4 regions of the Rhizobium sp. BK212 genome follow, and region 1 is predicted to be linked to each of the others. Evidence: predicted binding sites of a transcription regulator. Region 1 holds the regulator's gene; each other region holds the start of a gene.
The links. The regulator LexA, encoded in region 1, represses DNA repair genes until DNA is damaged. The targets are predictions, from matches to a motif close to TGTTCNNNNTGTGTTCNG.
Positions count from the first base shown of each region.

Region 2: the regulator LexA is predicted to act here: its motif matches at 1,604-1,621, upstream of FHT79_RS29365 (ImuA family protein).
Region 3: the regulator LexA is predicted to act here: its motif matches at 4,554-4,571, upstream of FHT79_RS20880 (DUF5680 domain-containing protein).
Region 4: the regulator LexA is predicted to act here: its motif matches at 5,234-5,251, upstream of FHT79_RS23560 (PA0069 family radical SAM protein).

Region 1 covers NZ_JACIFS010000003.1:652,134-660,105, forward strand. The annotation lists gene FHT79_RS13125 (pyruvate dehydrogenase complex E1 component subunit beta) at 1-940, opposite strand, end outside; gene pdhA (pyruvate dehydrogenase (acetyl-transferring) E1 component subunit alpha) at 957-2,003, opposite strand; gene FHT79_RS13135 (septum formation initiator family protein) at 2,149-2,469, opposite strand; gene eno (phosphopyruvate hydratase) at 2,606-3,880, opposite strand; gene kdsA (3-deoxy-8-phosphooctulonate synthase) at 4,103-4,948, opposite strand; gene FHT79_RS13150 (VOC family protein) at 4,945-5,841, opposite strand; gene lexA (transcriptional repressor LexA) at 6,039-6,758, shown strand; gene FHT79_RS13160 (ComEC/Rec2 family competence protein) at 6,739-7,972, opposite strand, start outside.
Region 2 covers NZ_JACIFS010000013.1:43,455-51,426, reverse strand. The annotation lists gene dinB (DNA polymerase IV) at 136-1,227, opposite strand; gene FHT79_RS32280 (hypothetical protein) at 1,231-1,494, opposite strand; gene FHT79_RS29365 (ImuA family protein) at 1,662-2,420, shown strand; gene FHT79_RS29360 (DNA polymerase Y family protein) at 2,341-3,852, shown strand; gene FHT79_RS29355 (error-prone DNA polymerase) at 3,852-7,115, shown strand; gene FHT79_RS29350 (hypothetical protein) at 7,126-7,764, opposite strand; gene FHT79_RS32275 (hypothetical protein) at 7,847-7,972, shown strand, end outside.
Region 3 covers NZ_JACIFS010000006.1:302,344-310,315, forward strand. The annotation lists gene proS (proline--tRNA ligase) at 493-1,815, shown strand; gene FHT79_RS20870 (lipoprotein-releasing ABC transporter permease subunit) at 1,831-3,135, shown strand; gene FHT79_RS20875 (ABC transporter ATP-binding protein) at 3,150-3,833, shown strand; gene FHT79_RS20880 (DUF5680 domain-containing protein) at 3,842-4,306, opposite strand; gene dnaE (DNA polymerase III subunit alpha) at 4,808-7,972, shown strand, end outside.
Region 4 covers NZ_JACIFS010000008.1:110,212-118,183, forward strand. The annotation lists gene FHT79_RS23530 (AtpZ/AtpI family protein) at 241-579, shown strand; gene FHT79_RS23535 (F0F1 ATP synthase subunit A) at 642-1,394, shown strand; gene FHT79_RS23540 (F0F1 ATP synthase subunit C) at 1,462-1,689, shown strand; gene FHT79_RS23545 (F0F1 ATP synthase subunit B) at 1,767-2,390, shown strand; gene FHT79_RS23550 (F0F1 ATP synthase subunit B) at 2,394-2,885, shown strand; gene FHT79_RS23555 (ribonuclease HII) at 3,042-3,731, opposite strand; gene FHT79_RS23560 (PA0069 family radical SAM protein) at 4,008-5,165, opposite strand; gene FHT79_RS23565 (glycosyltransferase family A protein) at 5,305-5,823, shown strand; gene FHT79_RS23570 (hypothetical protein) at 6,012-6,326, shown strand; gene moaB (molybdenum cofactor biosynthesis protein B) at 6,349-6,900, opposite strand; gene FHT79_RS23580 (4-(cytidine 5'-diphospho)-2-C-methyl-D-erythritol kinase) at 6,900-7,796, opposite strand; gene FHT79_RS23585 (tetratricopeptide repeat protein) at 7,809-7,972, opposite strand, start outside.

The DNA of each region.
Region 1 (7,972 bases):
GACCGTAGAGAATTTCGTTCTCGAGGAAGATCACCGGATTCGGATCGCGGATCGCAGCCTTCAGCAGGCCCTTGGCGTCGGATGCCGTGTAAGGCATGACGACCTTCAGGCCGGGGATTGCGGAGTACCAGGCAGCATAGTCCTGGCTGTGCTGGGCGCCGACGCGAGCTGCAGCACCGTTCGGGCCGCGGAAGACGATCGGAGCGCCCATCTGGCCGCCGGACATATAGAGCGTCTTGGCGGCGGAGTTGATGATGTGGTCGATCGCCTGCATGGCGAAGTTGAAGGTCATGAATTCGACGATCGGGCGAAGGCCTGCCATGGCAGCGCCGACGCCGACGCCGGCAAAGCCGTGCTCGGTGATCGGCGTATCGATGACGCGGCGGGGGCCGAATTCCTGCAGCAGCCCCTGCGTGACCTTGTAGGCGCCCTGATATTCGGCAACTTCTTCGCCCATGACGAAGACGTCGTCATTGGCGCGCATTTCCTCGGCCATGGCGTCGCGGAGCGCTTCGCGCACGGTCGTCGACACCATTTCGGTGCCGGCCGGAATTTCGGGGTCGTTCGGAACGACGGCCTTCGGCTCGGCCGGAAGCGGCGCGGAGGCCGAACCGGTGCTGGCCGGCTTCTCTTCCTGGGCAACGGCAGGCGCTGCTGCGGCGGCCGGCTTGGCGGCGGAAAGATCGGCGGCGGATTCGCCGTCCTGCAGCAGCACGGCGATCTTGGTGTTGACCTTGACGCCTTCGGTGCCGGCATCGACGAGCAGCTTGCCGATGATCCCTTCATCGACGGCTTCGACTTCCATCGTCGCCTTGTCGGTTTCGATTTCGGCGATCACGTCGCCTGAGGTGACCTTGTCACCTTCCTGCTTCAGCCATTTGGACAGCGTGCCTTCTTCCATCGTCGGAGAGAGGGCGGGCATGAGGATATCGATAGGCATGGGTTCCCTCCCCCGATTAGAGCAGAATGTCGGTGTAGAGCTCGGATGCATCCGGCTCCGGATCGGCCTGGGCGAAATCGGCGCTGTCGGCGACGATGTCGCGGACATCCTTGTCGATCGCCTTCAGATCGTCTTCGGAGGCCCAGCCCTTTTCGATGAGGCGCGCCTTGACCTGTTCGATCGGGTCATGCTCGGAGCGCATCTTCTGCACTTCGTCCTTGGAGCGATATTTCGCCGGATCGGACATGGAGTGACCGCGATAACGATAAGTCAGCATTTCGAGAATGATCGGGCCCTTGCCGGAGCGGCAATGTTCGAGCGCCTCGTCGGCCGCCGCCTTGACGGCGCGAACGTCCATGCCATCGACCTGAATGCCGGGGATGCCGAAGCCGGAGCCGCGCAGCGAATAGTTCGACTGAGCGGTGGCGCGGGCGGTCGAGGTGCCCATGGCGTAACGGTTGTTCTCGACGATATAGACGATCGGCAGCTTCCAGAGAGCCGCCATGTTGAAGCTCTCGTAGACCTGGCCCTGGTTGGCAGCGCCGTCGCCGAAATAGGCGATGGAGACATTGCCGTTGCTGCGATAGCTGTTTGCGAAGGCCAGACCCGTTCCGAGCGAGACCTGGGCGCCGACGATGCCGTGACCGCCGTAGAAATGCTTCTCTTTCGAGAACATATGCATCGAGCCGCCCTTCCCGTGGGAATAGCCGCTGCGGCGCCCGGTCAGCTCCGCCATGACGCCACGCGCTTCCATGCCGGTTGCCAGCATATGGCCGTGGTCGCGATAGGCGGTGATGACCTGATCGCCTTCCTTCTGCGCCATCTGCATGCCGACGACGACAGCTTCCTGACCGATGTAGAGGTGGCAAAAGCCGCCGATGAAGCCCATGCCGTAAAGCTGACCGGCCTTCTCCTCGAAGCGGCGGATGAGCAGCATTTCGCGATAGGCCTTGAGCTCCTCATCGCGATCGAAGTCGGCTACCGGGCCTCCATTCGATGCTTTGGCTGCGGGTTTTGCTGCAGTTTTGCGGCTGGAAACGGTCGCGGTCTTTCGCGGCGCCATTCAACCCTCCCTATGGGTTTGTCGGTTCTTGGTGGCGCGTACCATAGGGAAGAAATATGACCACAGCAATGCCATAATTGCATGGCTCGTATTCGGCGCTAAATCATTGATAAAACGCCGGGAATTTAAATTAACCTGTTTCCGGTTAATTGGAATAATGGTTGAATATGACGATCTCGTCCGCGCGCGACACATTAAGCTGATAGCGCGCTTTTTCGTCCAGCATGTCCTTGTCGAGCGAGCCGTCACTGAGCAGCGCGACCTGATTTTCCAGATGTTCGCGCTTCGTCTTCAAGACTGCAAGCTCTTTTTCACGCGCGACACGCTGATGCTCGAACGCTTCCGTCGCGCGCAGGCCGTAATCGCCGTGAACGCAGTGATAACCGAAATAGGAAAGGAAGGCGACCGTCATGGCCGGAATGACGAAGCGGCCGAGCTTTCTCTTCTTATGATGCTTTGTCCACATACACGCATGCTCTTGAACGCATTACCAATTCGCTCAATCTACAGCGCAGAGATTAACCGTTCGTTGACTCTAAAAAAGAGCAACAAAAAACCCGCGCCGGAGAGGCGCGGGTCGAACCGTTGAAAATCAGATGCGATCAGCCGCGAATGATCGAGCGGCCGGCATACTGGGCTTGAGGACCGAGGCCTTCTTCGATACGGATCAGCTGGTTGTACTTGGCAAGACGGTCGGAACGCGACAGCGAGCCGGTTTTGATCTGACCGCAGTTGGTGGCGACCGCAAGATCGGCAATGGTCGAATCTTCCGTTTCGCCGGAGCGGTGAGACATGACGGCTGTATAGGCTGCCTTGTGCGCCGTGTTGACGGCGTCGAGGGTTTCGGTCAGCGAGCCGATCTGGTTGACCTTGACGAGGATCGAGTTGGCGACACCCATGCGGATGCCATCGCGAAGACGAGCAGAATTGGTGACGAAGAGATCGTCGCCGACGAGCTGGGTCTTCTTGCCGGTCAGGTCGGTCAGCGTCTTCCAGCCATCCCAGTCGTCTTCAGCCATGCCGTCCTCGATCGAGATGATCGGGTACTTGGCGGCGAGTTCGGCCAGATATTCGGCCATGGCGCCCGATTCGAGCGTGCGGCCTTCCCCTTCGAGAACGTATTTGCCGTCCTTGAAGAATTCCGTCGAGGCGCAATCGAGGCCGAGGTAGATGTCCTCGCCCGGCTTGTAGCCGGCTTTTTCGACCGACTTGACGATGAAGTCGAGGGCTTCGGAAGCGCTCTTCAGGCCCGGTGCGAAACCGCCTTCGTCGCCGACATTGGTGTTGTGGCCCTGTGCGGCAAGTTCCTTGCGGAGCGTATGGAAGACTTCCGAACCCATGCGCACGGCTTCGGCGATCGTATCGGCGCCGACCGGCAGGATCATGAATTCCTGGAAATCGATCGGGTTGTCGGCATGGGCGCCGCCGTTGATGATGTTCATCATCGGCACCGGCAGCAGGCTGGCGGAAGCGCCGCCGACATAACGGTAGAGCGGCAGGCCGGAAGCCTGGGCGGCAGCCTTGGCGACGGCGAGCGACACGCCGAGGATGGCGTTGGCGCCGAGGCGCGACTTGTTCGGCGTGCCGTCCAGCTCGATCATGATGTTGTCGATCTGGATCTGGTTTTCGGCGTCGATGCCGCCGATCGCATCGAAGATCTCGGTGTTGGCGGCATCGACCGCCTTCTGCACGCCCTTGCCGAGGTAGCGCTTGCCGCCGTCGCGCAGTTCGACCGCCTCATGCGCGCCCGTCGAGGCGCCCGAGGGAACAGCCGCGCGGCCCATGCTGCCGTCTTCGAGATAGACATCGACTTCGACGGTGGGATTGCCACGGCTATCGAGAATCTCGCGGGCGATGATATCGGTGATTGCAGTCATGGGTTCTTCCTGCTCAGTGGGTGATAAGTCGTTCGAAACCTGTCTTAATCGAAGGCGAGCAAATTACAATGCCGCAATTGCCAGCCTTCGAACCAGCGTTCCGATGTGGACGAAAGCGCGTCGCGATCTCTAACATTCGCATGGTCCGCGCTTTGCTCTTTGGTTTTGCGCGACATGCTTATAGCGCGATCATGTCAGACTGTTGAACGTCAAGCTGGGTAATCAGGCCTTGGCGACCGCATCGAAGGCAAGCAGCTTTTCGAGGAGCCGCGGCATGTCCTTGAGATAGACCATGTTCGGTCCGTCGGAAGGCGCATTGTCGGGGTCCTGATGGGTTTCGAGGAAGACGCCGGCAATGCCGGTCGCCACCGCTGCGCGCGCCAGCGTTTCAACGAATTCCCGCTGGCCGCCCGAGGAATCGCCCTGCCCGCCCGGCTGCGCCACGGAATGGGTGGCGTCGAAAACAACGGGAGCACCCATCGACGCCATGATCGGCAGCGAACGCATGTCGGAAACCAGCGTGTTGTAGCCAAACGAGGCGCCGCGCTCGCACAGCAGCACGTTCGGATTGCCGCTGGCGTTGAGCTTCTTCAGGACGTTTTTCATATCCCAGGGAGCGAGGAACTGGCCCTTCTTGACATTGACGACGCGGCCGGTCTTGGCGGCGGCGATGAGAAGATCGGTCTGGCGGCAAAGGAAGGCCGGGATCTGCAGGACATCGACGGTCTTTGCCACCTCGGCGCATTGTTCGGCGGTATGAACGTCGGTCAGGACGGGAAAGCCGAATTCCTTCTTGAGGTCGGCAAAGATCTCCATGCCCTTTTCAATGCCGATGCCGCGTTCGGCCGAAAGCGAGGTGCGGTTCGCCTTGTCGAAGGAGCTCTTGTATACGAGGCCGATGCCGAGCTTTCCGCAAAGCTCCTTCAGCGTGCCGGCCACCATGAAGGCGTGGTCGCGGCTCTCCATCTGGCAAGGGCCGGCAATCAGCGACAGGCGGCCGGTGTTGGAAAAGGTGACCTGGCCCTGGCCCTCGCCGATCTTGACTTGGGAATTCGTATCTGTGCTCATCGTGTTTCCTCGAAGGCGAAAAGCGTGCCCTGCCCGGGCGCGGGCTTCACCAGAATGCGATTGTTCTTGCGCGTATATGTCACCCCGTTAGCAGCCAAATGCGCTTCTGTCACGGCAAGATCGGCGACAGCGAAGAGAATCGCCCGGCCGCGCAGGCCGCGGTCGGCGGATGGGACAGCGACCTCGAAATAGGCCTCCAAACCCTCCGGCGTCATCAGGCTGATTTTCACATTCGACGCCGCGATCTTGACGCCGAAACCGGTTTTCTCGAATGCCGATTGCGCGCTGGCAAGACTGACGAAGGCGGCGAAGGCAGCCGCATCGGGCGCGCAAAGCACCACCTCGGCAATGCCGGTCACGCCATTGGCATGCGCCTCAAGCGCGCTGCGGTCGGCCGGCAGCGGATTGACGCGCTCGACGGTGAAGAGAAAGAGATCGGGCGCGCGCAGGTCGCCGGCAAAGGCCAGCTTGAAGCCGGCAATGCTCTCAGAACCATCCGGCATCGTCATCGGCCTGCTGAACGCCAGCATCTCGCCGGCGCTCGCTCCGTCGCCGACGAAATTCCGATGATCGATATCGGCATCCTCGCTGCCGAAGGCCACCGCCGAAAGCCCCTCCTCGCCGCAGCGGAATCGGAAGGCGCGGTTGCGGGCGGTGAAGACATTGCCTTGCCGCGCCGATGCTTCACTTTCCCCAACGCTCGCAATCCCGAGCGGCTCCAGATAGGTCTTATCGGCAAAAAAGACGCAGGCATTCTCCGTTCCGAAGGGATGACGCGCATCGGCGGCAACGGTAAAGCCCAGCTTGCCGAGCCTCTCGCGCGCCAGATCGATATTGACGACCGGCAGCACGACATGATCCAGCGGGCGCGGTTTGGCGGAATGCTCGTTCATGATATCCCCTCTCCTGACACGGCAGAGATGTGCGACGGTGCCGCGCAAGGCAAGACTTGTCGGCCAATCCGGCGAATGAAAATAAAAATCTCAACGAGTTGGCGCCAAGTTTTACGGAAATTTAGCTACTTGCGGAACACATATGGAACATATAGTGTCTGTTCTGGATTTGTTTCAATCACGAGGTCACAACGTCGATGCTCACGCGCAAACAACAGGAGCTTCTCCTCTTCATTCATGAGCGCATGAAGGAATCCGGCGTTCCGCCGTCTTTCGACGAAATGAAGGACGCCCTGGATCTCGCTTCAAAGTCCGGGATTCACCGGCTGATTACGGCCCTCGAGGAGCGTGGCTTCATTCGCCGCCTACCGAACCGTGCCCGCGCACTCGAGGTCATCAAGCTTCCGGAGGCCTATAGCCCCAGCATCCAGCCCCGGCGCGGCTTTTCGCCGAGCGTCATTGAGGGCAGCCTGGGCAAGCCCCAGCCGGTCGCCACTCCCGCTCCTGCAAAACCCGTCGCCGACAATGGCAACTCCGTCTCCGTGCCGGTCATGGGCCGCATCGCCGCCGGCGTTCCGATCTCGGCAATCCAGAACAACACCCACGACATCGTCGTTCCGGCCGATATGCTCGGCTCCGGTGAACACTACGCGCTGGAGGTCAAGGGTGATTCGATGATCGACGCCGGCATTTTCGACGGCGACACCGTGATCATTCGCAATGGCAGCACCGCAAGCCCTGGCGATATCGTCGTTGCTCTCGTCGACGACGAAGAAGCGACACTCAAACGCTTCCGCCGCAAGGGCGCCTCGATCGCGCTGGAAGCGGCCAACCCGGCTTACGAGACCCGGATCTTCGGGCCGGACCGCGTCAAGGTGCAGGGCAAACTCGTCGGCCTTATTCGCCGCTATCACTGACACCCTGGCCGGTTTCGACAAAGCTGTTGCTGTGCCAGTCATAGGCGCGATGGCGGATCCATGGCCGAGACAGATCATCGAGTGCGGTTGTGACCTCCATGCCGGCCTCGGCGAAGCGCAATTCGACGGAACCGGTCCGGCGCAACGTCTCGCCGGTGAAGAGCGTCGCGCCTGAGCGGCAGCTGTTGAAACGCAGGCGGACCGACGTTACCACGATATCGGCCGCATCGCAGGCCGGAGCGAGATAGGCGGCATTGTCGATGACGGCGACCACATGACCGTTGCCAAGCCTTGATATGCACCAGGCCTTCTTGACGCAGGAAAAGCGGTTTGCGTCACCGTCAGCTGCGGCCGCCCGCATCGCCGCCCTCGCTTCGTTCTGCTGATCGCGCGAAAGCCTGACGCGACGGTCCTCTCCTGCTGGCGGGACAGCAGGACCATCCAGCATCTTCGGCGGGTCATGCGCCGGCAGGACCAGCGCGCGCTGCCATTGGTCGAAGATGAAATCCGGCGGGTTTTCACGGTTGGAGGCCATTGCCGCCGCCTCGACGACCGCGACGAGACTGCCATCTTCCGAAATCACCAGATCCGGCGGCCGGGGAACCGGCAGAAGCAGCAGGATGAGCGTTGCGACTGATATGATCGACGTGCCCATATGGCGGAGCCGGGTGCGGAGCAGCGTCAGCAGCAGGAAGCCCGCCACGGCGACTGCGAAATACCAGGCGGGCAAGCGGCCGATGCCGATGTCGCCACCCCAGCCGGACACGGTCTTGGCGACGGCAATCACCAGATCGAGGCCGAATCCGACAACCTTCCAAGGCAAAACGTCCAAACCGAAAGGCATGAGCAGCATCGCCAGCAACCCGGCCGGCATGATGATGAAGGAGATGATCGGCATCGTCGCGAGGTTTGCCGGCAGGCCGTAGGCGGTCAGGCGATGAAAATGCTCGATCGAAAACAGTGCGGTGGAGAAACCGCCGATCAGCGAGGTCAGGAAGACACCGCCGAAGAAACCCGCAACCGCGACAAAAGGCCTGACGATCGGCAGCTTCAGGAAGGCACTCTCGCGGACGCGCCGATCCTTCCACAGCTGATAGCCCGACACGAGCGCCAAGGTTGCGGCAAAGGACATCTGGAAGCTCGGCCCCAGGACTTCGGAGGGCGAAATGACGAGGATGACGAGCGCGGAGAGAGCGACATTGCGCAGGCTGATC
Region 2 (7,972 bases), on a different contig from region 1:
CTCCGACCTCTCAGCTTCGATCTGCCGCAAGCAGGTCAAGGGAACTTAGGCGAGGGGCGGTACCACTGGCAGGCGCGGGAACGCCGGTGCGGAGCGCATCCAATCTAAAACCGACCGCGTCACATCTAATGTGACCTAAAACGCGAGCTGCAACTGCGGCGTCGCTTCAGATCTGCGCCGCTCCAGCGAAGACAGCGACACGCCGAGCAGACGGATGCCTTTTCGCGGCGGGAAGATTGGCGCGAGAAGCATATCGACCACCTCCTCAAGATTGGCAATTGCTGGCAGTGCTGACGGAACTGTCTTGCTACGGGTGATCTGGCTGAAGTCGGCATACTTGACCTTGAGCGTCACCGTCTTGGCGCCGATTTCATTGGCCTCGCAATAGCCCCAGACCTTTTCGATCAGCGACTGAAGCCCGTCGCGCGCGGGTTCATAAGAATGGATGTCGGCAGAGAAAGTGTCTTCCGCACCGACGGATTTCCGCACCCGGTCCGGTCTGACCTGGCGATTGTCGATGCCGCGGGCGATGCCATAAAAATACGGCCCTGACTTTCCGAAATGTTCGACGAGGAAGTCGAGCGTTTTCTCCTTCAGGTCCGCTCCCGTTTCGATCGCGAGCCGATGCATCTTCTCGGCCGTTGCCGGTCCCACGCCATGGAATTTCTTGACGGGAAGCTGTTCGACGAAGGCGGGGCCGTTCTTGGGGGTGATGACGGCCTGGCCGTTCGGCTTGTTGAGGTCGCTTGCCATCTTGGCCAGAAACTTGTTGTAAGAAATTCCCGCCGACGCGTTGAGCCCCGTCGCCGCCTTGATCCTCGCTCGGATCTCTTCGGCGATCTCGGTCGCAATCTCCATGCCCTTCAGGTTTTCGGTGACGTCGAGATAGGCCTCGTCGAGCGACAGTGGCTCGATCATCGGCGTGTATTCGGCGAAAATCGAGCGGATCTGCAACGACACGGCTTTGTAAACATCAAAGCGCGGCTTGACGAAGACAAGGTCCGGGCATTTCCGCTGGGCGGTCACCGAAGGCATGGCGGAATGGACGCCGAATTTGCGTGCCTCGTAACTGGCGGCCGCCACGACCCCGCGGGCAGCAGGACTGCCGACAGCAACCGGCACACCTCGCAGCTCCGGATTGTCGCGCTGCTCGACCGATGCGTAGAAGGCATCCATGTCGACATGCACGATCTTGCGCGGCCGTTCGCGGTTGTCTTCGCCTGTCATTATCTAGCTTCCATCAGCAAGACCATCACTCAAACATGGGAAGTGTGCTCCACACTTGTCACCTCGCGGCGTCTGCATCCGCTCGCAGCCCATGGCCATGCGCCGGCGGATTTCCGCGAAGGTGACGCTTGCGCCAAACGCTTTGACCAACAGTTTGCGCTCATGTGTACAATGGCGATCGCAGAGGAGGCATATGAGTTCGACCACCGGGACCTGGTGATCTTGCAGTCTCGGGATCGTATCTTCCACAAGCCGCGTTCGGCGCATCCAAAAATATTCCTGTCTCAACATCCGATTGAATCCGCTGGCGATTTTTATCTTTTGTACCGGCGCTCAACTTCAGCGGGTCATATGCGCATTGACTCATTTATCTCTTCGGAACAAATACAGAACATATTGCTGTTACTCAAGCCGAAAACGGGTTGCCCGAGATCATGAAGTCAGCCGTCGCCCCAAACGCCGTCCTCGACGGGCTGCGCGAGCAGATCGCGCACCTGGAAGGCGCCGGTCGGCGCAGCCGAGGCGTTTTGCCTTTCGGTGTCGCGCAGATCGACGAGCGGCTTCCGGGTGGTGGATTGGCCTATGGCGCGCTGCACGAATGCGCCGGCGGCGGGACCGGCACCGTCGACGGGGCGGCGGCCGCCCTGTTCGTGAGCGGGATTGCCGCCCGTACCAAAGGCAAGGTCGTCTGGTGCCTGACACGTCCTGACCTGTTCTTCCCGGCCTTGGCGCAGGCGGGTCTTCATCCGAACCGGGTCGTCTTCGTCGAGTCCGACAAGGAGGAGGACGTCCTTGCCAATATGGAGGAGGGCCTTTCATACGGCGGCCTCGGGGCGGTGATCGGCGAGATCGTCCGGCTGCCGATGGCCGCGTCCCGGCGGCTGCAACTCGCAGCCGAGAAGAGCGGCACGATGGCGCTTGCAGTGCGGCGGTGGCGACGGCAGACCGAGGCCAGCGACTTCGGCCAGCCGACGGCGTCGACCACGCGCTGGAGGGTGAGCGTCATCCCGAGCGAGGAACTGCCGGTTCCGGGCGTCGGGCGGGCGAGATGGCTTCTGGAACTGATGAGGGTGAAAGCGGGTGAGTGCGCCGAGTTCGAAGTAGGAGCCTGCGATGCCGAGGGTCGTATCGATATTTTTTCCCGATCTGGCGACGGACAGGATCAGGCGGGCCGATCCCGCCATTCCCGTTGAGGAGGCGATCGCCGTCATTTCGAAGAGCGGTTCCAAACGCTGGGTGTCGGCCGCCGATCCCGCGGCCAGAAAGGCTGGCGTTCACGTGGGCATGCCGGCCGCCAAGGCGCAGGCGCTCTTCCAGGGCCTCCGGATGATCGACGCCGATGCCGCCGCCGATGCAGCGGCGCTCGATCGCATCACCATGTGGGCGCTCAGCCAGTATTCGCCGATCGTCGCCGTCGACGCGCCGGACGGCATCGTCATGGACACGGAGGGCGCGGACCATCTACAGGGCGGCGAGGAGCGAATGTTGACGAGCATCGCCAACCGCTTCCGCGCCAAGGGCCTGACGACACGGGTCGCCATCGCCGACACGTGGGGTGCCGCCCACGCATGCGCCAGAGCGACCAGCCGCGAGACCGTCATGGTTCCGAGGGGCGAGACCCTCCGGGCAGTGGAAAAGCTGCCGATCTCTCTTCTACGGCTTCCTGAGAAGATCGTCGGCGACCTGCGGACGCTCGGCTTCAAGACAATCGGCGAGCTTGCCAATACTGCTCGCCCACCGCTTACGCTCCGCTTCGGGCCGGAGGTCGGCCGCCGCTTCGACCAGATGTTCGGCCGCACGCCTGAGCCGATCGATCCCATTCGAACAGCCGAACTTGTCGAAGTCAGCAGGGCGTTCGCCGAACCTATCGGCGCCGCCGAGACCATCAACAAGTATGTCGCCCGACTGGTCGTCCAGCTTGTCGATGCGCTGCAGAGAAGGGGGCTCGGCGTCCGTCGCGCAGACCTCATTGTCGAGAAGGTCGACGGCACCCGGCAAGCCATCCGCGCCGGGACCGCCAAACCCGTGCGCGATGTCGCCTGGCTGACGAAACTGTTCAAAGACAGAACCGAGAAGATCGAACCCGGCTTCGGTATCGAGAAGATGACGCTAGTGGCGGTCATGGCGGAGCCGCTAGAGGAAGCCCAGAAGACGTCGTCGCTGGTCGAAGACGAGGGTGTGGACCTCACGCCGCTCATCGACATCTACGGCAACCGTGGCCAGCGGGTCTATCGCGTCGCCCCCTTTGCTTCCGACGTTCCCGAGCGCTCGGTCCGGAGGATCAGTGCCGCATCCGATCCGATAGAGGCTGCCTGGGTCAATCACTGGCGCCGGCCCGTCCGCCTGCTTGCGCGACCAGAGCAGGTCGACGTGATGGCGCTGCTGCCAGACCATCCGCCCGTCTGGATCATGTGGCGGGGCAAGCGCCGGAAGGTGAAGAACGCCGATGGTCCAGAGCGGATCTTCGGCGAATGGTGGGAACGCAACTCCGAGATGGCCGCGGTCCGCGACTACTTCGTCATCGAAGATGATGCGGGCGAGCGTCTGTGGATTTTCCGTTCCGGCGACGGCGTGGATCCTGAAACCGGGAACCATCGGTGGTTCATGCACGGGATCTTTGGCTGATGAGATATGCCGAACTCCAGGTCACGACGCATTTCAGCTTTCTCCGGGGAGCGAGTTCTGCGCAGGAGCTATTCGAGACTGCGAAGATACTGGGAATTGGTGCCGTTGGTGTCGTTGACCGGAATTCGCTTGCCGGGATAGTCCGCGCACTGGAGGCGTCGCGGTCGACCGGGATCCGGCTCGTCGTCGGCTGTCGGCTCGATCTGCAGGACGGGATGTCGATACTGGTGTATCCCACCGACCGCGTCGCGTACTCCCGGCTCACGCGCCTGATCACGCTTGGGAAGTCCCGTGGAGGCAAGAACAACTGCATTCTGCATTGGAACGACGTGGTCGCATATGCCGATGGCATGATTGGAATCCTCGTGCCGGATCTTGCCGACGAGACCTGTGCCGTCCAGCTTCGGAAGTTGGCCGAGATATTCGGCGATCGCGCCTACCTGTCGCTCTGCCTTCGACGACGTCCGAACGATCAGCTCCGGCTCCATGAGCTGTCGAACCTCGCAATCCGCTTCAAGGTGAAGACCGTCGTGACCAATGACGTGCTTTTCCATGAGGCCGGGAGGCGGCAGCTTCAGGATATTGTCACGTGCATCCGGCACAATACGACCATCGATGCCGTTGGTTTCGAGCGCGAGCGCCATGCGGATCGGTATCTCAAGCCTCCCGACGAGATGGAGCGCCTGTTCCCGCGCTATCCGGAAGCGCTCAGGCGCACGATCGAGATCGCCGATCGATGCAAGTTCAGCCTCGAAGAGCTTACCTACCAGTATCCGGAAGAAGCCATCGTCCCCGGCAAGACCGCGCAGGAATCCCTTGAGCACTATCTCTGGGAATGCGTGCCGAACCGCTATCCGGAAGGCCTGCCGCCGGAGGTGCTGAAGACTGTCCGGCACGAGCTCGCCCTCATCCAGATAATGAAGTATGCCCCGTATTTTTTGACGGTCTTCAGCATCGTCAAATATGCGCGCAGCCAAGGTATTCTGTGTCAGGGACGCGGATCGGCGGCGAACTCGGCCGTCTGCTACATCCTCGGTATCACGAGCATTGATCCCTCGACCAACGATCTTCTGTTCGAGCGCTTCGTTTCGCAGGAACGGGACGAGCCGCCGGATATCGACGTCGACTTCGAGCATGAACGTCGCGAGGAGGTGATCCAATGGATCTACAAAACCTATACGCGCGAGAAGGCCGCTCTGTGTGCGACGGTCACCCGCTACCGGGCCAAGGGCGCCATCCGCGATGTCGGCAGGGCTCTGGGGCTGCCAGAGGACGTGATCAAGGCGCTGTCATCTGGCATGTGGTCATGGTCGGAGGAGGTTCCTGATCAAAACATCCGCGACCTTGGCCTGAACCCCGATGATCGCCGTCTTGCACTCACCTTGAGGTTAGCGCAGCAGCTTATGGGCGCGCCTCGACATCTGGGCCAGCATCCAGGCGGCTTTGTGTTGACGCATGACAGACTGGACGACCTTGTGCCGATAGAACCCGCCTCGATGAAGGATCGCCAGATCATCGAGTGGGATAAGGATGACGTGGAGGCGTTGAAATTCATGAAGGTCGATGTGCTGGCGCTCGGCATGCTCACCTGCATGTCGAAGGCTTTCGACCTGATCCGGGAACACAAGGAGGTCGACCTCGATCTCGCGAAGATCGAGCAGGAAGACTCGAAGACCTACGCGATGATCAGGCGCGCGGACACGCTCGGAACTTTCCAAATCGAATCCCGCGCGCAGATGTCGATGCTCCCAAGGCTCCGGCCGCAGACGTTCTACGATCTCGTGGTTCAGGTTGCTATCGTTAGGCCGGGGCCAATCCAAGGCGACATGGTGCACCCCTATCTCCGCCGCCGTGAAGGCAAGGAAAAGATCGAATACCCGACACCGGAACTGGAGGCCGTTCTCGGGAAGACCCTCGGAGTGCCACTCTTCCAAGAGAGCGCGATGCGCGTGGCTATGGTCTGCGCCGGGTTCACGGGCGGGGAAGCCGACCAGCTCCGGAAGAGCATGGCAACCTTCAAGTTCACGGGCGGCGTATCGAGGTTCAAGGACAAGCTGGTATCCGGGATGGTCAAGAATGGCTACACCGCAGAATTCGCAGAGAAGACCTTCTCACAGCTCGAGGGATTCGGATCCTATGGTTTCCCCGAAAGCCATGCGGCCTCGTTCGCTCTCATCGCCTACGCCTCCAGCTTCGTGAAGTGCCATTTTCCGGATGCCTTCTGCGCGGCGCTCCTGAATTCCCAGCCCATGGGCTTCTATGCTCCCGCGCAGATCGTCGGATGTGCCAAGAACCACGGTGTGCAAATTCTACCGGTCTGTGTGAACCGATCTCGCTGGGATTGCACGCTTGAACGCGTCGGCAACGGCGACCGCCATGCCGTTCGTCTCGGGATGCGGATGGTCAAGGGACTGGCGGCCGCCGATGCCGCTCGGATTGTCGCCGCCCGGATGGATACGGTATTCGAGAGCATCGACGACATGTGGCGGCGTTCGGCCGTTCCGTCCGAGGCTCTGAAGCAACTCGCCGATGCCGATGCATATCTGCCGTCTCTGGGGCTTGAGAGACGTGATGCGATTTGGGCGATCAAGGCCCTCCGTGACGAGCCGCTACCTCTGTTCGCGGCCGCTGCCGAGCGCGAGATGAAAGCGATCGCGGAGCAGCAGGAACCGGAGGTCGCACTCCGGCAGATGACCGACGGGCACAATGTCATCGCCGACTACAGCCACGTCGGGCTGACGCTACGCGAGCATCCGCTCGCCTTCCTGCGGAAGGATCTGCAGAAGAAGAACATCGTCACGTGCGCGGCAGCGATGAACGCTCGCGACGGCCGCTGGCTGATGACCGCGGGCCTTGTCCTCGTCAGGCAGAAGCCAGGATCGGCGAAGGGCGTGATGTTCATCACCATCGAGGATGAGACGGGTGCTGCCAACCTGGTCGTCTGGCCATCCTTGTTCGAAAAGCGCCGTCGCGTGGTGCTCGGATCATCAATGATGGCGATCAATGGGAAGATCCAGAGGGAGGGTGACGTCGTCCATCTTGTTGCACAGCAGCTCTTCGACCTGTCCGGCGATCTATCCGGTCTGGCGGATCGCGACACAGGTTTCAGGCTACCGACAGGCAGGGGCGACGAGTTTGCGCATGGCTCTCCCGGAAGTTCGGATTCGCGGGATCGACCGAAGCCTCTGCCCGAGCCGAGGGATATCTTCGTCAGAGATCTGCACATCGATACGCTGAAAGTGAAGGCGCGAAACTTCAACTGAAACGGCAATCCTACCGAAGGAGACCGTCGCTCCCGAATTCGTCCCATCCGCTCAAGCCGATCGCGGCTTCATCGGCTCGTTCGTTCTGTTTGGCTTTTTCCTTTTTCTTCAGCGAACGCGTCAGCTTCGCCTGATACGCGGCCCGCCTGCGATTTTCCGCTTTCGCCGCTGCGTCGTCCTCTCGCCATTCATCCACTGCGCCACGGTCGAGCAGATCTTCGACGACTCGGGGGTCGAATACGTGAAAGGTGATCTTCCTTGCGCGCCCTTGCAGCCTCACCGTTCGCGTTCCGGCGCTGGGCAGGCGACCGTCTTCGAGCCAGCGCTTCCGCTCTGATGCCGTGATCGTCAGGATATCCTCGATCTCACGAGGGATGATCGGAAGGTCTGCGATGCCGTCCAGTGCGCAGGAAACGGCCGATGCCGTCGCCCTGAATGCTGTCTTCGCAGTCTCTGGCATGACGAGGATGAGCGTGCCTGCCTGCATATCGAGCGACTTCCGCACCGGGGATGGTAGTCGCGAGCGGATTTCCTGCAGAATTCCCTTCACCCTGACACCAGATCCGAGGGTCGCCACCACGGGAAGTAGCCACTCCCTGATCAGCTCGGGATCGTCGGTTTCCTTGCTTTTCGTCTTCGTCTTGGGCATGTCGAAGCAAATGGTGTCCAAGGGGTCAAGCGTCAACGGAACTCGGGAGGATTTCCCACGTTCTCGCAGCGAGGAGGACCCCATGTCTGTGCCAAACGAACCCATCGTGCCGCCGCCATCGCCACCGCCCGTCGACACGCCACCGCGCGATCCTGACCGGATACCCGGCGAGGAACCGCTTCCCGATCCCGAGCCCGACGAGGGCGCT
Region 3 (7,972 bases), on a different contig from region 1:
CGGAATGAGGGTCATCCCCTACGGAAGCTGCGGGTTTCGTGGATGAGGTGAAAAGCCGAAAAGCCAAAAAAAAACAAGGCTAGAAGCCTTGTTTTAAGTATCGCGTGATCTGTAACCGTTGCCGGGGCTGCGACGAGCGCGCCTAAGATCTGATCCTCCCAAGACTTGACCGCGAATTCGGCAAGAATTTATCCTTCCTGCCTGTTTTGTGAGCTAAAGCTAGCTCAAACATTGGGCTTTGTCATCAGCTTTTTTTGCATTTTTGCTACACTCTAGCAAAATTTTTCTGTTGACAAGATTTTCGTTCAAGTCCTTATAAACACGCGCTTTTTCTGGCCCGTTCATTTTGCGGGTGCGAACATGCGCTTCCGGGAGGTTGCCAACATCCGTTGCGGGTTTCCTTCCTGCCGCGAAGCGGCTATGAACGCTCCCACGTCAACAATTGCCTTCGATTCCGCTTGCTGCGGGATCTCAACTGCTCCGGAATCCGCCATGCGTCTGTCCCGCTTTTTCATGCCCATCCTCAAGGAAAATCCCAAGGAGGCGGAAATCGTCTCCCACCGGCTGATGCTGCGCGCCGGCATGATCCGTCAGCAGTCGCAGGGCATCTATTCCTGGCTGCCGCTCGGCAAGCGCGTGCTCGACAAGGTCAACGCCATTATCCGCGACGAGCAGAACCGCGCGGGCGCCATCGAGCTGTCGATGCCGACGCTGCAATCGGCCGAACTCTGGCAGGAAAGCGGCCGCTATGACGCCTACGGCAAGGAGATGCTGCGCATCAAGGACCGCCAGGATCGGCCGATGCTTTACGGCCCCACCAACGAGGAGATGGTAACGGATATTTTCCGCTCTTCCGTCAAATCCTACAAGGACCTGCCGCTCAATCTCTATCACATCCAGCTGAAATTCCGCGACGAGATCCGTCCGCGCTTCGGCACCATGCGCTCGCGCGAATTCATGATGAAGGACGCCTATTCCTTCGATCTGACGCGCGAAGGGGCGGAGCATTCCTACAACAAGATGTTCGCCGCCTATCTCAGAACCTTCGATCGGTTGGGCCTGCGCGCCATTCCGATGCGCGCCGACACCGGCCCGATCGGCGGCAATCTCAGCCATGAGTTCATCATCCTCGCCGATACCGGCGAATCCGAAGTCTTTTGCCACAAGGACTTCGTCGGCTTCGATATTCCCGGCGAACACATCGATTTCGACAGCGTCGAGGGCCTGCAGGCGATCTTCGACAAGTGGACCTCGCTCTATGCGGCGACCTCGGAAATGCACGATGAGGCGGCTTTCAACGCCGTTCCCGAAGGCGACCGGCTTTCGGCGCGTGGTATCGAGGTCGGCCACATCTTCTATTTCGGCACCAGATATTCCGAGCCGATGGGCGCAAAAGTGCAGGGACCGGACGGCAAGGAGCACTTCGTCCACATGGGTTCCTACGGTATCGGGCCGACACGCCTTGTTCCCGCCATCATCGAAGCATCGCATGACGACAATGGAATCATCTGGCCGGCATCGGTCGCGCCCTTCGATGTTGTGGTGATCAACATGAAGGCGGGCGATCAGGCCTGCGACGATACCTGCGAGCTGATCTATGCCGCGCTGAGCAAGGCCGGCAAGGATGTGCTCTACGACGATACCGACGATCGGGCCGGCACGAAATTCGCGACCGCCGACCTGATCGGCGTGCCCGTCCAGATCATCGCCGGCCCGCGCGCGGTCGCCAACGGCGAAGTTGAAGTGAAGGACCGCAAGACCGGCGCCCGCGAAACGATGACCATCGAAGCGGCGATCAACCGGTTCGTGGCTTAAGGAAACGGAGGCGAAATGGCAGAGGCAGCAGTGGACCGGAGTTCAAAATCCGGCTTGGGTCCGGCTGGCAAGCCATTTTCCACCTTCGAACGCCTCGTGGCGTGGCGTTATCTGCGCGCCCGCCGCAAGGAGGCCTTCATCTCGGTGATCGCCGGCTTCTCCTTCGTCGGCATCATGCTGGGCGTTGCGACGTTGATCATCGTCATGGCCGTTATGAACGGCTTCCGCACCGAGCTCGTTTCGCGCATTCTCGGCATTAACGGCCACATGATCGTCCAGCCGGTCGACGGCCCCTTCACCGATTATCCCGCTCTCAGCGGCAAGCTCGCCGCCGTACCCGGCGTCAAGATGGCGCTGCCCTTGGTGGAGGGCCAGGTGCTCGCTTCCGCCCAGGCCGGCGGCAGCACCGGCGCGCTGGTGCGCGGCGCCCGCGCCGACGACCTGACCAAGCTCAAGACGATCTCCGACAACATCAAATCCGGCGATATGGTAGGCTATGCCTCCGGCGACGGTGTGCTGATCGGCACCCGCATGGCCGACCAGCTCGGTCTGCGCGTCGGCGATCTCATTACGCTGACGTCGCCAGATGGTGACATCACGCCGATGGGCGTCAGCCCGCGCATCAAGTCCTACAAGATCTCAGGCCTCTTCGAGATCGGCATGTCGGAATATGACTCCTCGATCATCTTCATGCCGCTCGAGGAAGCGCAGCTCTATTTCAACGCCGAGGGGCTGGTGCAGTCGATCGAGCTCTTCGTCGACAATCCGGACGATATCGACGATCTCAGGCCCAAGGTGGAGGAGGCGGCCGGCCGCCAGATCGCCATTACCGACTGGCGCCAGCGCAACCAGACCTTCTTCTCCGCACTCCAGGTCGAGCGCAACGTCATGTTCATGATCTTGACGCTGATCGTGCTTGTCGCGGCGCTGAATATCATTTCCGGCCTCATCATGCTGGTGAAGGACAAGGGCAGCGATATCGCCATTCTGCGCACCATGGGCGCCACCGCCGGTGCGATCATGCGCATCTTCTTCATGACCGGGGCAGCGATCGGCATCGTCGGCACTATTGCCGGCGTTCTGCTCGGCGTTCTCGTCTGCGTCAACATCGAATCTGTCCGCCAGTTCTTCTCCTGGATATCAGGCACCGTACTCTTCAATCCGCAGGTCTATTTCCTCAGCCAGCTGCCGGCCGAAATGGATCTCAGCGAAACGATCTCGATCGTCGTCATGGCGCTGACGCTGTCCTTCATTGCGACCATTTTCCCCGCCTGGCGTGCCTCAAAGCTCGATCCGGTGCAGGCCCTGCGCTACGAATAAGGAATGCCGCCTTCATGAAACGCAACGTCGTTCTCAAGCTTACCGGCGTCGAGCGCCATTACGGGCAGGGCGATACGCTGCTCCCGATCCTGAAGGGCGCAGATTTTTCGATATCGAAAGGCGAAATCGTCGCTCTCGTCGCCCCTTCCGGCACCGGCAAATCGACGCTGCTGCATGTCGCCGGCCTCCTGGAGCATCCGGACGGCGGTGAAGTCAACATCAATGGCCATGCCTGTGACGGCCTGAGCGACGATAAACGTACCGCGATCCGCCGCAGCGAAATCGGCTTCGTCTACCAGTTCCACCACCTGCTGCCGGAATTCTCGGCGCTCGAAAACATCATGATGCCGCAGCTGATCGCCGGGCTTTCCTGGAAGGAAGCCGGAGAGCGGGCCGGCCAGCTTCTCGATTATATGCGCATCGGCCATCGTGGTTCGCACCGCCCGGGCGAGCTTTCCGGCGGCGAGCAGCAGCGCGTTGCGATCGCCCGCGCCGTCGCCAATGCGCCGACCCTGCTTCTTGCCGATGAGCCGACCGGCAATCTCGACCCGGAAACGGCAAGCTACGTCTTCGACGCGCTGGAAGCGCTGGTGCGCCAGTCCGGCCTTGCCGCCCTGATCGCCACCCACAATCACGAGCTTGCCCGCCGCATGGATCGGCGCGTCACGATCTCCGACGGCAAGATCGTTGATTTCTGAGGCTGTGCTCAGGGGATGACCAGCCCGCCGCGATAATCGAGCGCATAGGCCTTCCGGCCGTCGACCATGATGCATTCATGGCCGGTGAACCGCGCGCAGCCGCCTTCGCTGCTATCGATATAGCGGCCGAACGGATGATCGAATTCCATGCCGTCCAGAAACCGGCCCTCTCGATACATCGCCGAAAGTGCAGCCTTGATCACCGCTCCGGCTGCTGTGCCGTCGATGAGCTCAGGCGCAATGACGCAGCCGAAATAATTCATCGCCCAGGCGGGCTCTCCGGCAAACCACACCACTTCCTGCCCGGCGAAATCGGTGCCGCCGAAATAGCTGTCGAGATAGCGCCAGTCACCGCGTTCGTAACCGATATCGTGGGAACCCGGCCGGCACGGCGCGCGCGGCACGCCGCCCCCGACATAGGTCGCAGCCTTCGCCTCCACGATGAATTCATTCAGCATCGCAATGTCGAGCATGTCGTTCTCCTCTCAGCCCGATGCTGGCAAATAGGTCGCGACATGTAAAGAACAAAAAGAGAACTTCTGGTGGAATAAGCGCATCACTTTGAGGGGAAGGCGGCCGCCCGAACACGATGTCTGGTCTGTGGGGGCGGGGGAAGGGCATGACGGCCCCAGATCACAACAAGTGCCAGTTCGTGCGATTCGCCGCGCGCATCCGGGATTTTCCACATGCAAGAAAGAAGGAAAAGATTCCTGTTGACAACGGAACATACATGGAACAAAGTGAAAACATAACGAGTAAAGGAGAGCCCGATGACTGACATGATCCGTGATATCGCAGCATTCACCTCCATCGCAATGTTCGTTGCCAGCTTCTCGCTCATCGTGATGGCGATCTAAAGTTTTCAGGGGACCGCATGGCAATCATGCGGTCCGGAGGCGGGACTTCTTCTGGACATCATCGCCCTCTATGCCGACAATGCGTCCGATTCATTCGGGTGATTGGGAAGGCATGTCATGGCGGATACGGCAAAGGGTTCAACGGGTGAGGCGACCGGCGGCACGCCGGGTTTCATCCACCTGAGGGTCCATTCCGCCTATTCGCTTCTCGAGGGCGCTCTGCCGCTGAAGAAGATCCTCTACAAGGCGACCGGCGACAGCCAGCCGGCGATTGCGATCACCGACACCAACAATCTGTTCGTCGCCCTCGAATTCTCCCAGAAGGCGATGGACGAGGGCCTGCAGCCGATCATCGGCTGTCAGGTCTCGATCGACATGGGAGACGGGTTGGAAACGGAAAAGCGCGGCGGCCAGCAAGCCCTGGTCAAGCTGCCGTCGATCGTTCTTCTCGCCGCGACCGATGCCGGCTACGAACGGCTCGTCGATCTCGTCAGCCGGGCCTATCTCGGCGGCGAAAGCAACCAGGCCGTTCATATCAAAGCCTCCTGGTTGGAAGAGGCCGGCACGGAAGGGCTGATCGCATTGACCGGCGCCCCGACCGGCCCGGTCGACATGGCGATCAGGGAAGGCCATCCCGCCCAGGCGGAGGCCCGACTGCTCATGCTGAAGCGCCTCTTCGGCGACAGGCTTTATGTCGAGCTGCAGCGCCACGGCACCTACGACAAGCGGCACGAGCAGAAGATTGTCGGGCTTGCCTATGCCCACGACCTGCCGCTGGTTGCGACCAACGAGGCCTTCTTTCCGACGCGCGACGATTATGACGCCCATGATGCGCTGATGGCGGTCGCGCACAACGCCATCGTCTCCGACGACAGCCGCTTTCGCCTGACGCCCGATCACTATCTGAAGAGCCGGGCCGAGATGGCCAAGCTCTTCGCCGACCTGCCGGAAGCGCTGGAAAATACCATCGAGATCGCCAGGCGCTGCTCCTTCGTGCTGAAGACCAGAAAGCCGATCCTGCCGCGCTTCACCGGTGCGACCGACGATGCCGAGGAGGCCGAACGCGCCGAGGCGAGCGAGCTGCGCCGCCAGGCGGTCGAAGGGCTGGACATGCGGCTGGCCACGCTCGGCATGTCGCCGGGTTACGAGGAGAAGGATTATCGCGAGCGGCTGGATTTCGAGCTCAGCGTTATCGAACGCATGCGCTTTCCCGGCTACTTCCTGATCGTTGCCGACTTCATCAAATGGGCCAAGCAGCATGACATTCCCGTCGGTCCCGGCCGCGGCTCGGGCGCCGGTTCGCTGGTCGCCTATGCCTTGACGATCACCGACGTCGATCCCTTGCGTTTTTCGCTGCTCTTCGAGCGCTTCCTCAATCCCGAACGCGTCTCGATGCCGGACTTCGACATCGACTTCTGCCAGGACCGCCGCGAAGAGGTGATCCGCTACGTCCAGACCAAGTATGGCCGCGAGCAGGTGGCGCAGATCATCACCTTCGGTTCGCTGCAGGCGCGCGCCGCCCTTCGCGACGTCGGCCGCGTGCTTGAGATGCCCTATGGCCAGGTCGACAAGATCTGCAAACTGGTGCCGAACAACCCGGCCAATCCGACCCCGCTGTCCAAAGCGATCGAGGAGGAGCCGAAGCTGCAGGAGGAGGCGGCGAAGGAACCGGTTGTCGCGCGCCTGCTCGATATCGCCCAGAAGATCGAGGGACTTTACCGCCACGCCTCGACCCATGCCGCCGGCATCGTCATCGGCGACCGCCCGCTTTCCAAGCTGGTGCCGATGTATCGCGATCCGCGCTCCGATATGCCGGTCACCCAGTTCAACATGAAATGGGTCGAGCAGGCGGGCCTGGTCAAGTTCGACTTCCTCGGTCTGAAGACGTTGACGGTGCTGAAGGTCGCCGTTGATTTCGTCGCCAAGCTCGGCGTCAAGGTCGATCTCGCGGCCATTCCTCTCGACGACAAAAAGACCTACGAGATGCTGTCGCGCGGCGAGACGGTCGGCGTGTTCCAGGTGGAAAGTGCCGGCATGCGCAAGGCGCTGATCGGCATGAAGCCGGACTGCATCGAGGACATCATCGCGCTGGTGGCGCTCTATCGTCCGGGCCCGATGGAGAACATCCCGACCTACAATGCCCGCAAGCACGGCGACGAAGAGCTGGAATCGATCCATCCGATGATCGACCACCTGCTCAAGGAAACGCAAGGCGTTATCGTCTATCAGGAGCAGGTGATGCAGATCGCCCAGGTCCTGTCCGGCTATTCGCTGGGTGAAGCCGACCTTCTGCGCCGCGCCATGGGCAAGAAGATCAAGGCCGAGATGGACCAGCAGCGCGAGCGCTTCGTCGTTGGCGCCGTCAAGAACGGTGTGTCGAAGCCGCAGGCCGACAATATCTTCGAACTGCTGGCGAAGTTCGCCAATTACGGCTTCAACAAGTCGCATGCCGCCGCCTACGCCATCGTCTCCTACCAGACGGCCTACATGAAGGCGCATTATCCGGTCGAATTCCTCGCCGCCTCGATGACGCTCGACATGTCCAATACGGAAAAGGTCAATGATTTCCGCCAGGATGCCAAGCGCCTTGGCATCGAGGTGATCGCACCCTCGGTGCAGACCTCCTTCCGCCATTTCGAAACCGGCGACAACCGCATCTACTACGCGCTCGCCGCCCTCAAAGGCGTCGGCGAATCCGCCGTCGACCATATCGTCGCGGTGCGTGGCGATAAGCCTTTCGCCAGCATCGAGGATTTCTGCCTGCGCATCGATCCGCGCCAGGTCAATCGCCGCGTGCTCGAAAGCCTGATCTATGCCGGCGCCTTCGATTGTTTCGATATGGACCGCGCCCAGCTTGCAGCCGGCCTCGACCGCATCCTCGGTTATGCCCAGCGCGCCCAAGAGAACAAGCTGAGCGGCCAGTCGGACATTTTCGGCAGCACGCTGACCACGGGACCGGAGAAAATCTCCCTGCCGCCGTTCTCGCCCTGGCTCCCCTCGGAGCGGCTGCTGAAGGAATTCCAGGTGTTGGGCTTCTATCTCACGGCCCACCCGCTCGATTCCTACAACAACATCCTGCAGAAGATGCGGGTGCAGACCTTTGCCGAATTTTCCCAAGCGATCAAACAGGGCGCGGCCAATGCTCGGCTTGCCGGCACCGTCATCTCCAAGCAGGAGCGCAAGACCCGCACCGGCAACAAGATGGGCATCATCGTCTTTTCGGATTCTTCCGGCCAGTTCGAAGCGGTGCTGTTTTCGGAAATGCTGAACCAGTATCGCGAC
Region 4 (7,972 bases), on a different contig from region 1:
GCTTTAAAGCGGATTCTTTCCATCGAATTTAAGCGATCGGCCTTAAATTGGCCTATCTATTTGATTTGACGAATTTATTTTCTCGCTGGACAGAAGCTGTCTACGCCTTGACTATACCAATCCCTAAAACTATGTTGCGCGCGACTTCAGAACGGGCCGGAAGGGTCTCAACCTTCGTGTCCGGGGTCCGAATGACCGGGGTAGCGGGAGTGCGGGCGACGGGCAGACGAGGAGAGATCCATGGCGGACGACCGCGAGGAAAGTCTTGAAAAGCGCCGTGCGCAATTGGGAGCGAAACTCGCGACCAAGGGCGTCGAGACGGGAGAAGACGAGGCTAGGGAAGCCCGCGCCGAGGTAAGCCGCAAAGGTTATGCCCAGGCGATGAAGCTTTCCAGCGAGTTCATTTCCGCAATCGTCGTCGGTGCTCTGCTTGGCTATCTCCTCGACCGTTTTGTTGGCACGGCGCCTTGGGGTTTGATTGTTCTTCTGCTTCTCGGATTTTGTGCCGGCGTTCTGAACGTGCTGCGTTCTGCGGGGGTGGTGGCCCATCCCCTGGACGACAAGGGCGACAAGAAATAAGGACCGGTTCCGGTCCAGTGCAATGACCCCGCGTTCTGCGGGCCAAAGAGAGAGAACAAGCGGTGTCTAACGATCCGACTCATCAGTTCCTGATCCAGAAGATTGTGCCGATCGAAATCGGCGGAATTGATTTTTCGTTCACCAATGCATCGCTCTTCATGGCCGCTTCTGCTGCCGTTGCCGTAGGCTTCCTCTATTTCGCGACCTCGAACCGCGCCATCGTGCCGGGTCGTTCGCAGTCGGTCGCGGAAATGTCCTATGAGTTCATCGCCAACATGCTGAAGGAAGGCGCGGGCAAGCAGGGAATGAAGTTCTTCCCGCTGGTCTTTTCGCTCTTCACCTTCGTCCTGACGGCGAACCTGCTCGGCATGTTCCCGTATTTCTTCACGGTCACCAGCCAGATCATCGTCACCTTCGCGCTCGCGCTCCTGGTTATCGGCACGGTTCTCGTCTACGGCTTCTATAAGCACGGCTTCCACTTCCTGAATGTCTTCGTGCCGTCGGGCGTGCCGGGCGTTCTGCTGCCGCTTGTTGTCACGATCGAAATCATTTCGTTCCTGTCCCGTCCGATTTCACTCTCTGTTCGTCTTTTTGCGAACATGCTCGCCGGTCACATCACGCTGAAGGTGTTCGCAGGCTTCGTCGCCTCGCTTGGAGCCCTCGGTGCTGTCGGTGTCGGCGGAGCCGTTCTTCCCCTCATCATGACCGTCGCCCTGACCGGTCTCGAGTTCCTCGTCGCCTTCCTCCAGGCCTACGTCTTTGCGGTGCTGACTTGCATGTACCTCAACGACGCAATCCATCCGGGCGGGCACTAAGGATAACGACATCGACGTCAAAGGGCGTCAGTCATTCGCCGCAACAACCATTTCAAAGGAGTTCAACATGGAAGCGGAAGCAGCAAAGTACATCGGTGCAGGCCTGGCTTGCTTTGGTATGGCCGGTACGGCTCTCGGCCTCGGCAATATCTTCGGCAGCTACCTCTCCGGCGCACTGCGCAATCCGTCTGCCGCTGACAGCCAGTTCGGCCGTCTGGTATTCGGCTTCGCCGTTACGGAAGCTCTGGGCATCTTCTCGCTGCTCGTCGCTCTCCTCCTCCTCTTCGCCGTCTGATATCGGCGAATAGATGGATCACGGCCTGCGACCGCAAGCCGTGATCCTTTGCATTTGCAGTCCACCTGGAGGTGAGCATGTTTTTTGTGACCCCGGCTTACGCTGAGGAAGCACCGGCGGCAGCGACGGGTACGGATGCGCATGCCGCTCCGGCCGCAGGCGAGGTCCATACCGAGACTGGTGTTGCCGAAGGCGAACACGCCCGCGGCCCTTTCCCGCCTTTCGATTCGACGACCTTCGCATCCCAGCTGCTCTGGCTGGTGATCACGTTCGGCGTCTTCTATTTGCTCATGCAAAAGGTCATCGCGCCGCGCATCGGGGCCATCCTCGATCAGCGTCACACGCGCATTTCCCAGGATCTGGAAGAAGCAGGCCGCCTGAAGGCGGAAGCCGACGCCGCCGTCCGGACCTATGAAGGTGAACTGGCCGCTGCGCGCGCCAAGTCCAACGCGATCGGCTCTGCCGCACGCGACGCCGCCAAGGCCAAAGCCGAAGAGGATCGCCGCGCTGTCGAGGCGAGCCTGTCGGAAAAGATCAAGGCTGCCGAAGTTCGTATTGGCGAGATCAAGGCCAAGGCCTTCGCCGACGTCGGCACCATTGCCGAGGAAACCGCGGCTGCCGTGGTCGATCAGCTGATCGGCGGCACCGTCGCCAAGGCCGATGTCGCTGCTGCCGTCGCAGCTGCCAAGAAGGAGGCTTGATCGATGGAATTTGCCTTTGACGCGACTTTCTTCGCCTTTGTCGGCCTCGTCCTCTTCCTGGCGCTGGTCGTTTACCTGAAGGTTCCGGGCATGATGGCACGGTCGCTCGACGACCGCGCCGACCAGATCCGCAACGAATTGGCCGAAGCCAAGCGTCTGCGCGAAGAGGCCCAGCACCTGCTCGCCGAATACCAGCGCAAGCGCAAGGAAGCGGAAGCCGAGGCGGCCCACATCGTTGCCGCCGCTGAGCGCGAAGCCGAAATGCTGACCACTGAGGCGAAGAAGAAGACGGAAGAATTCGTCGCCAACCGCACGGCGCTTTCCGAGCAGAAGATCAAGCAGGCCGAGGCCGAGGCGATGAAGGCGGTGCGTTCCGCTGCCGTCGATCTCGCAATCGCGGCCGCCGAAACCGTGCTTGCCAAGCAGGCCGATGCCAAGGTTCAGTCCGAGCTCTTCGGCAATGCCGTGAGCCAGGTCAAGACGCGGCTCAACTGAGCTGTATCGAAAAGATTGAGAGCGAAGGCCGGGCATGTCCCGGCCTTTTCTTTTGTTGATGACTCGGCCTCGTGCGGGGGGCGAGCCGCTGGTCTCGACCCATCCTTCGGACCCCCGTAAACGGGGCGAAGGGACCATGCCGCGACCTCTCCGTTCTTACTCGGAAATAAGCTGATCCATCTCGGGACCATCCTCCACCTTGCGCAACGGCCGGAAGCTCATCCGGTGCAGGGAGCAGGGGCCGTGTTTTTCGATGCCGGCGCGGTGCTGTGCGGTGCCGTAGCCCACATGCGCGGCAAAGCCGTAATCTGGAAACACATGATGTGCCCGTGCCATCATCCGGTCGCGCGTCACCTTGGCGACGATCGAGGCCGCGGCGATCGAGACCGAGCGGGCATCGCCCTTGACCACCGCCTGTCCGGGGCAATCGAGGCCGGGCGGCACGTCGAGCCCGTCGGTCAGCACGTAGCTTGCCGGAATGGCGAGACTGCAGATGGCGCGGCGCATGGCGTCGAGGCTAGCCTTGCGGATATCGGTCTCGTCGATGCGCGTCGAGCTGGAAGAGGCGATGGAGACGGTCGCGGTCGCCAGAATCTGCGCGAACAGTTCCTCGCGCCGTTGCGCCGAAAGCTGCTTGGAATCGTTCAGACCCTCGGGGATGCGTTTGGGATCGAGGATGACGGCAGCGGCGACCACAGGCCCGGCCAGCGGCCCGCGGCCTGCCTCGTCGGCGCCGGCAACCGGCCAGTGGCCGGCCCTGCGGGCTTTGAGCTCGAGTTTGAAATCCGGCACGAGCGGAACCGTGTCGAAAAGCAGGGGAGAATCGGGTGGCGTGCGAGGTTTCATGCGGCTGAACCTCGCACGCCAACCCGATTTCCCGCAAGTCCCCGGATCAGGGCGGCGGCCGGGGACCGGTCCGGCGGATGGTGGCGGTCAAGGCCATCCGCGGGAATTGCGCTCGGGGCTCGAAGACAGGGCGGTTCTATCGAGAAGCCGATGCGCAAGCTACAAGCAATTCCAGGAAAAGTGCGAAGCGGTTTTCCGTTCGGAATTGCGTAAAGGCCAGAGAGCAGTTCCCGGCAAAGCGCGAAGCGGTTTGCCTGAACTGCGTAAAACAAAAGGTCAAAGAAGCGACAGCTGGACGCCGCTGCCGTCGGGCGGCACGAACAGGTCGTCGCGCAGCGGCACGCTGCGTCGCGTCAGGCCGAAACGCCGGGCTGCCATCTCAAATCGCCTGGCGATCTGCCAGGCATAAGGACCGGCGCCCTTCATGCGCTTGCCGAATTCGGCATCGTAATCCTTGCCGCCGCGCATCGAGCGCACCAGCGACATCACATGCCGGTAACGATCGGGGTAATGTTGCAGCAGCCAATCACGAAACAGCGGGCTGACCTCGAGCGGCAGCCTGAGGATGACATAGCTCGCCTCGGCGGCGCCGGCAGCCTTGGCCGATTCGAGAATGCGCTCCAACGCGTGATCGTTCAGCGCCGGGATCAGCGGGGCGGCCATCACAGCCGTCTGGATGCCGGCTTCGGCAAGGGTGTGGATCGTCTCCAGCCGCCGCGGCGGTGTTGCGGCCCGCGGCTCCATCGTCCGGGCAAGCTTGCGATCCAGCGTGGTCACGGAGATGCCGACGCGCACCAGATTCTTGCTTGCCATCTCCCGCAGAATGTCGAGATCACGCAGGATCATCGCCGATTTGGTGACGATCGAGACTGGATGGTTCGCCTTGTTCAAGACCTCGAGGATGCCGCGCATGATGCGCCATTCCTTTTCGATCGGCTGATAGGGGTCGGTATTGGTGCCGATGGCGATCACCCGCACCTTGTAGCCGGGTTTGGCGAGCTCCCGCTCCAGCAACTTTGCCGCATCGGGCTTGGCAAACAGCTTCGTCTCGAAATCGAGCCCTGCGGAAAGCCCCATATAGGCGTGCGTCGGCCGGGCGAAACAATAGATGCAGCCATGTTCGCAGCCGCGATAGGGATTGATCGAACGGTCGAAGGAAATATCCGGCGATTCGTTGCGGGTGATGGCCGTGCGCGGCTTCTCGACCTGCACCTCCGTCTTGAACGGCGGCAGTTCTTCCCATGTCTGCCAGCCATCGTCGAAGGTCTCCCGCTGCAGCGCTTCGAACCGCCCCGTCGGGTTCAATCCCGCCCCACGCCCGCGCCGCCGATCGACCTCGACCCTTAGACCCGAGGAAACGATCATCGCATCGGCAATATCTGCCGTATTGGCAGGCGCGAATGCGGCCTGCCCTGCCAGGGACTGGTCTCTCATCGGATTCTCCCGTGGCGGAAAGCCATCGCCTCCGCCCGTTTTGCTGATTAAATTCCTATCGGCAAAATGAGAACAATGCAAGAACAAAATGAGGAAAACGGCGCTGGCAAAAATTTGTGCGGCGCATTATAAACAGTCAATGTTGACGGTTGTTCTCGAATGTCAGGATCAGGAATCTGAACTGGCGCAGACTTTATCGGTCTTGGTGGCAGGCGCAGTGGAGGGGCTGGTGAGCGATGTGATCGTGCTCGATCACGGCTCTCGCGACGGCACCTCACGGGTGGCCGACGCTGCCGGCTGCCGCTTCCATTCGCAATGGGATATCAAGGACATCGTCCGCTCGGCGCGCGGCGAATGGCTGCTCTTCGTCGAGCCGGGCGCCAGACCGCAGGCGGGCTGGATCGATGAGATCGCCGAATATGTGGCGCTGAACAAGCTGCCGGCGCGCTTCACTGCGTCGAGGGGCTATCGCCGCCCGTTCTTCCAGCGTGTCGGCCGGGCCGTACCGCCGCTGGAACTCGGTTTCCTGGTACCGAAAAAGCTGGCACTCGCCACCGCCAAAAGCGGCATGCGGCTTGCCGAATTCATCAAGGGCCAGAAACCGCGGCGGCTGGCGAGCGAGCTCATTCCGTCCTGGGTCGCCCGCGCCGCACGGTAGCTGCCGCGATCCCCTCCCACCGCTCGCGCAAAAGATGGCGCCCAATAGGATTTCGCGCTATAATTCAAACATGGCGCCGTCGAAGCGCCGCGCTTCGCAACGGAATGGCCATGGAATGCCGGTGAACGGCAGAACAGGTCAGCGACAATCTCCTCTTCTGCCGGGTACCCGGCGAAAGGAGGTGCGTCATGACACGCGGTATGATCTACGGCCTGCTGGCCGTCATATTGCCGATATTGGTGATCGCGCATCCGCATTCGGCAGCATCGCAGATGATGCGCAGTTGCGCAGGCCGACCCGAAATCGTCAATTTCCTGGACAAGAACTTCGCCGAAAAGCTCACGGCAGTCGGACTGGTCAACCAGAACGCCATTCTTGAGGTCTATGCCGCCGAAAGCGGCACCTGGACCCTCATCGTCACGGATGTTCACGGCGTAAGCTGCATTCTGCTGTCGGGTGATAGCTGGGATACCATGCCCGTCCTGCCGGGCCTGGCCACATAGGAATGCCGCTCTTGCAGGCAGTCTACTTCGTCGCGCCGCGTTTCAGGTGCTCGTCCAGCCGCGGCATGATCTCGACGAAATTGCACGGCACGCTGCGGTAGTCGAGTTGGCCTTTCAGAATGCCGTCCCAGGCATCCCGGCAGGCGCCGGGCGAACCCGGCAGCGCGAAGATGAAGGTGGCATTGGCAACGCCTGCCGTGGCGCGCGATTGGATCGTCGCCGTGCCGATCTTCTCGTAGGAGATCCGGTGGAAGATGGCGGAAAAGCCGTCCATCCGCTTTTCGAACAAAGGCTCCAGCGCCTCGGGCGTCACGTCGCGGCCGGTAAAGCCGGTACCACCCGTGGTGATGACGACGTCTATGTCTTTGCTGTCAATCCAGGCCTTTACCCGGGAGGCAATCTCCGTGCGATCATCGGGCACGATGCCACGGTCGACCAGCCGGTGGCCCGCTTCGGTGATCCGCGCCGCCAGCGTGTCGCCTGACTTGTCCGTCTCCGGCGTGCGCGTGTCCGAGATCGTGAGAACCGCAATACCGACCGCGATGAAGGGCCGCTTTTCGTCCAGAGCTGCCATCACATGCCTCCCGAAACCGTTTCCGTCGCCTGGAAATACCAGTCGGGCCGCGCGTCGTGAAGAGCCGCCGCCGCATCTTCGGCGGCGGTCATGGTGGCAAAGATGCCGAAGCAGGTGGCGCCGGAACCGGACATGCGGGTCAACAGCGCGCCGCTGGCCTGCAGCATCGCCGAGATCGCCGATATCTCCGCCACAAGCTCACGCGCCGGCGGTTCCAGATCGTTGCGGGCGGCACCGATCGCCGCGAGCCAGTCGGCAGTGTTGGGCACGCGCGGAGCCAGGCTCAAGGCCGGATTGTCCTTTGTCGCCAACCGGCGGAAAACTTCGGGCGTCGACACGCCCTTCAGCGGATTGGCGAGCACCATGGCAAAGGCCGGCAGATCGGGCACCGGTTCGATCTTCTCGCCGATGCCGCGGGCAATCAGCGGCCGGCTTTCCATGCACATCGGCACGTCGGCGCCGAGCTTCAGCGCCAGCATAGCAAGCGCGTCCTCGGGCAACCTCGTGCCCCAGAGGCGCATCAGCCCCCGCAAGGTCGCAGCTGCGTCGGCCGAGCCGCCGCCGATGCCGGAGGCGATCGGCAAATTCTTCTGGAGGTGGATATGCACAGGGAAGGCGAGGGCTCCGACCGCCTCGCGTAGGAGATCACGCGCCCTCAGCACGAGGTTGGTGCCGCCATCTTCGGCAAGCGCGCCGCCGAAACGGCCTGACAGGGTGAAGGCGTCGGCCTGTGCGGGCAGGAAACCCAGCCGGTCGCCATGCTCTGCGAAGGTCACCAGCATATCGAGCAGATGATAACCGTCCGGCCGCTGGCCCGTCACATGCAGGGCCAGGTTGATCTTCGCGCGCGCCTCTTCGGTGACGCCGAAAGCGTCGGCCAGGCCCTCTTCAGGCATGCGTCCCGCCCGTCAGGATTTCTTGTCGACCGGCGGCGGCGTGACGGGGGCCGGATCCGGCTGCTTCTTGTCGGCCGCCTTGGCATCGTCGCTGACGGGAGGCAGGCCGTTGGCGACCTTATCCTTGATCTTCGGGATCTCGGCAGCCTCAGGCTCGGAGCTGAGCGCCCGGTTCC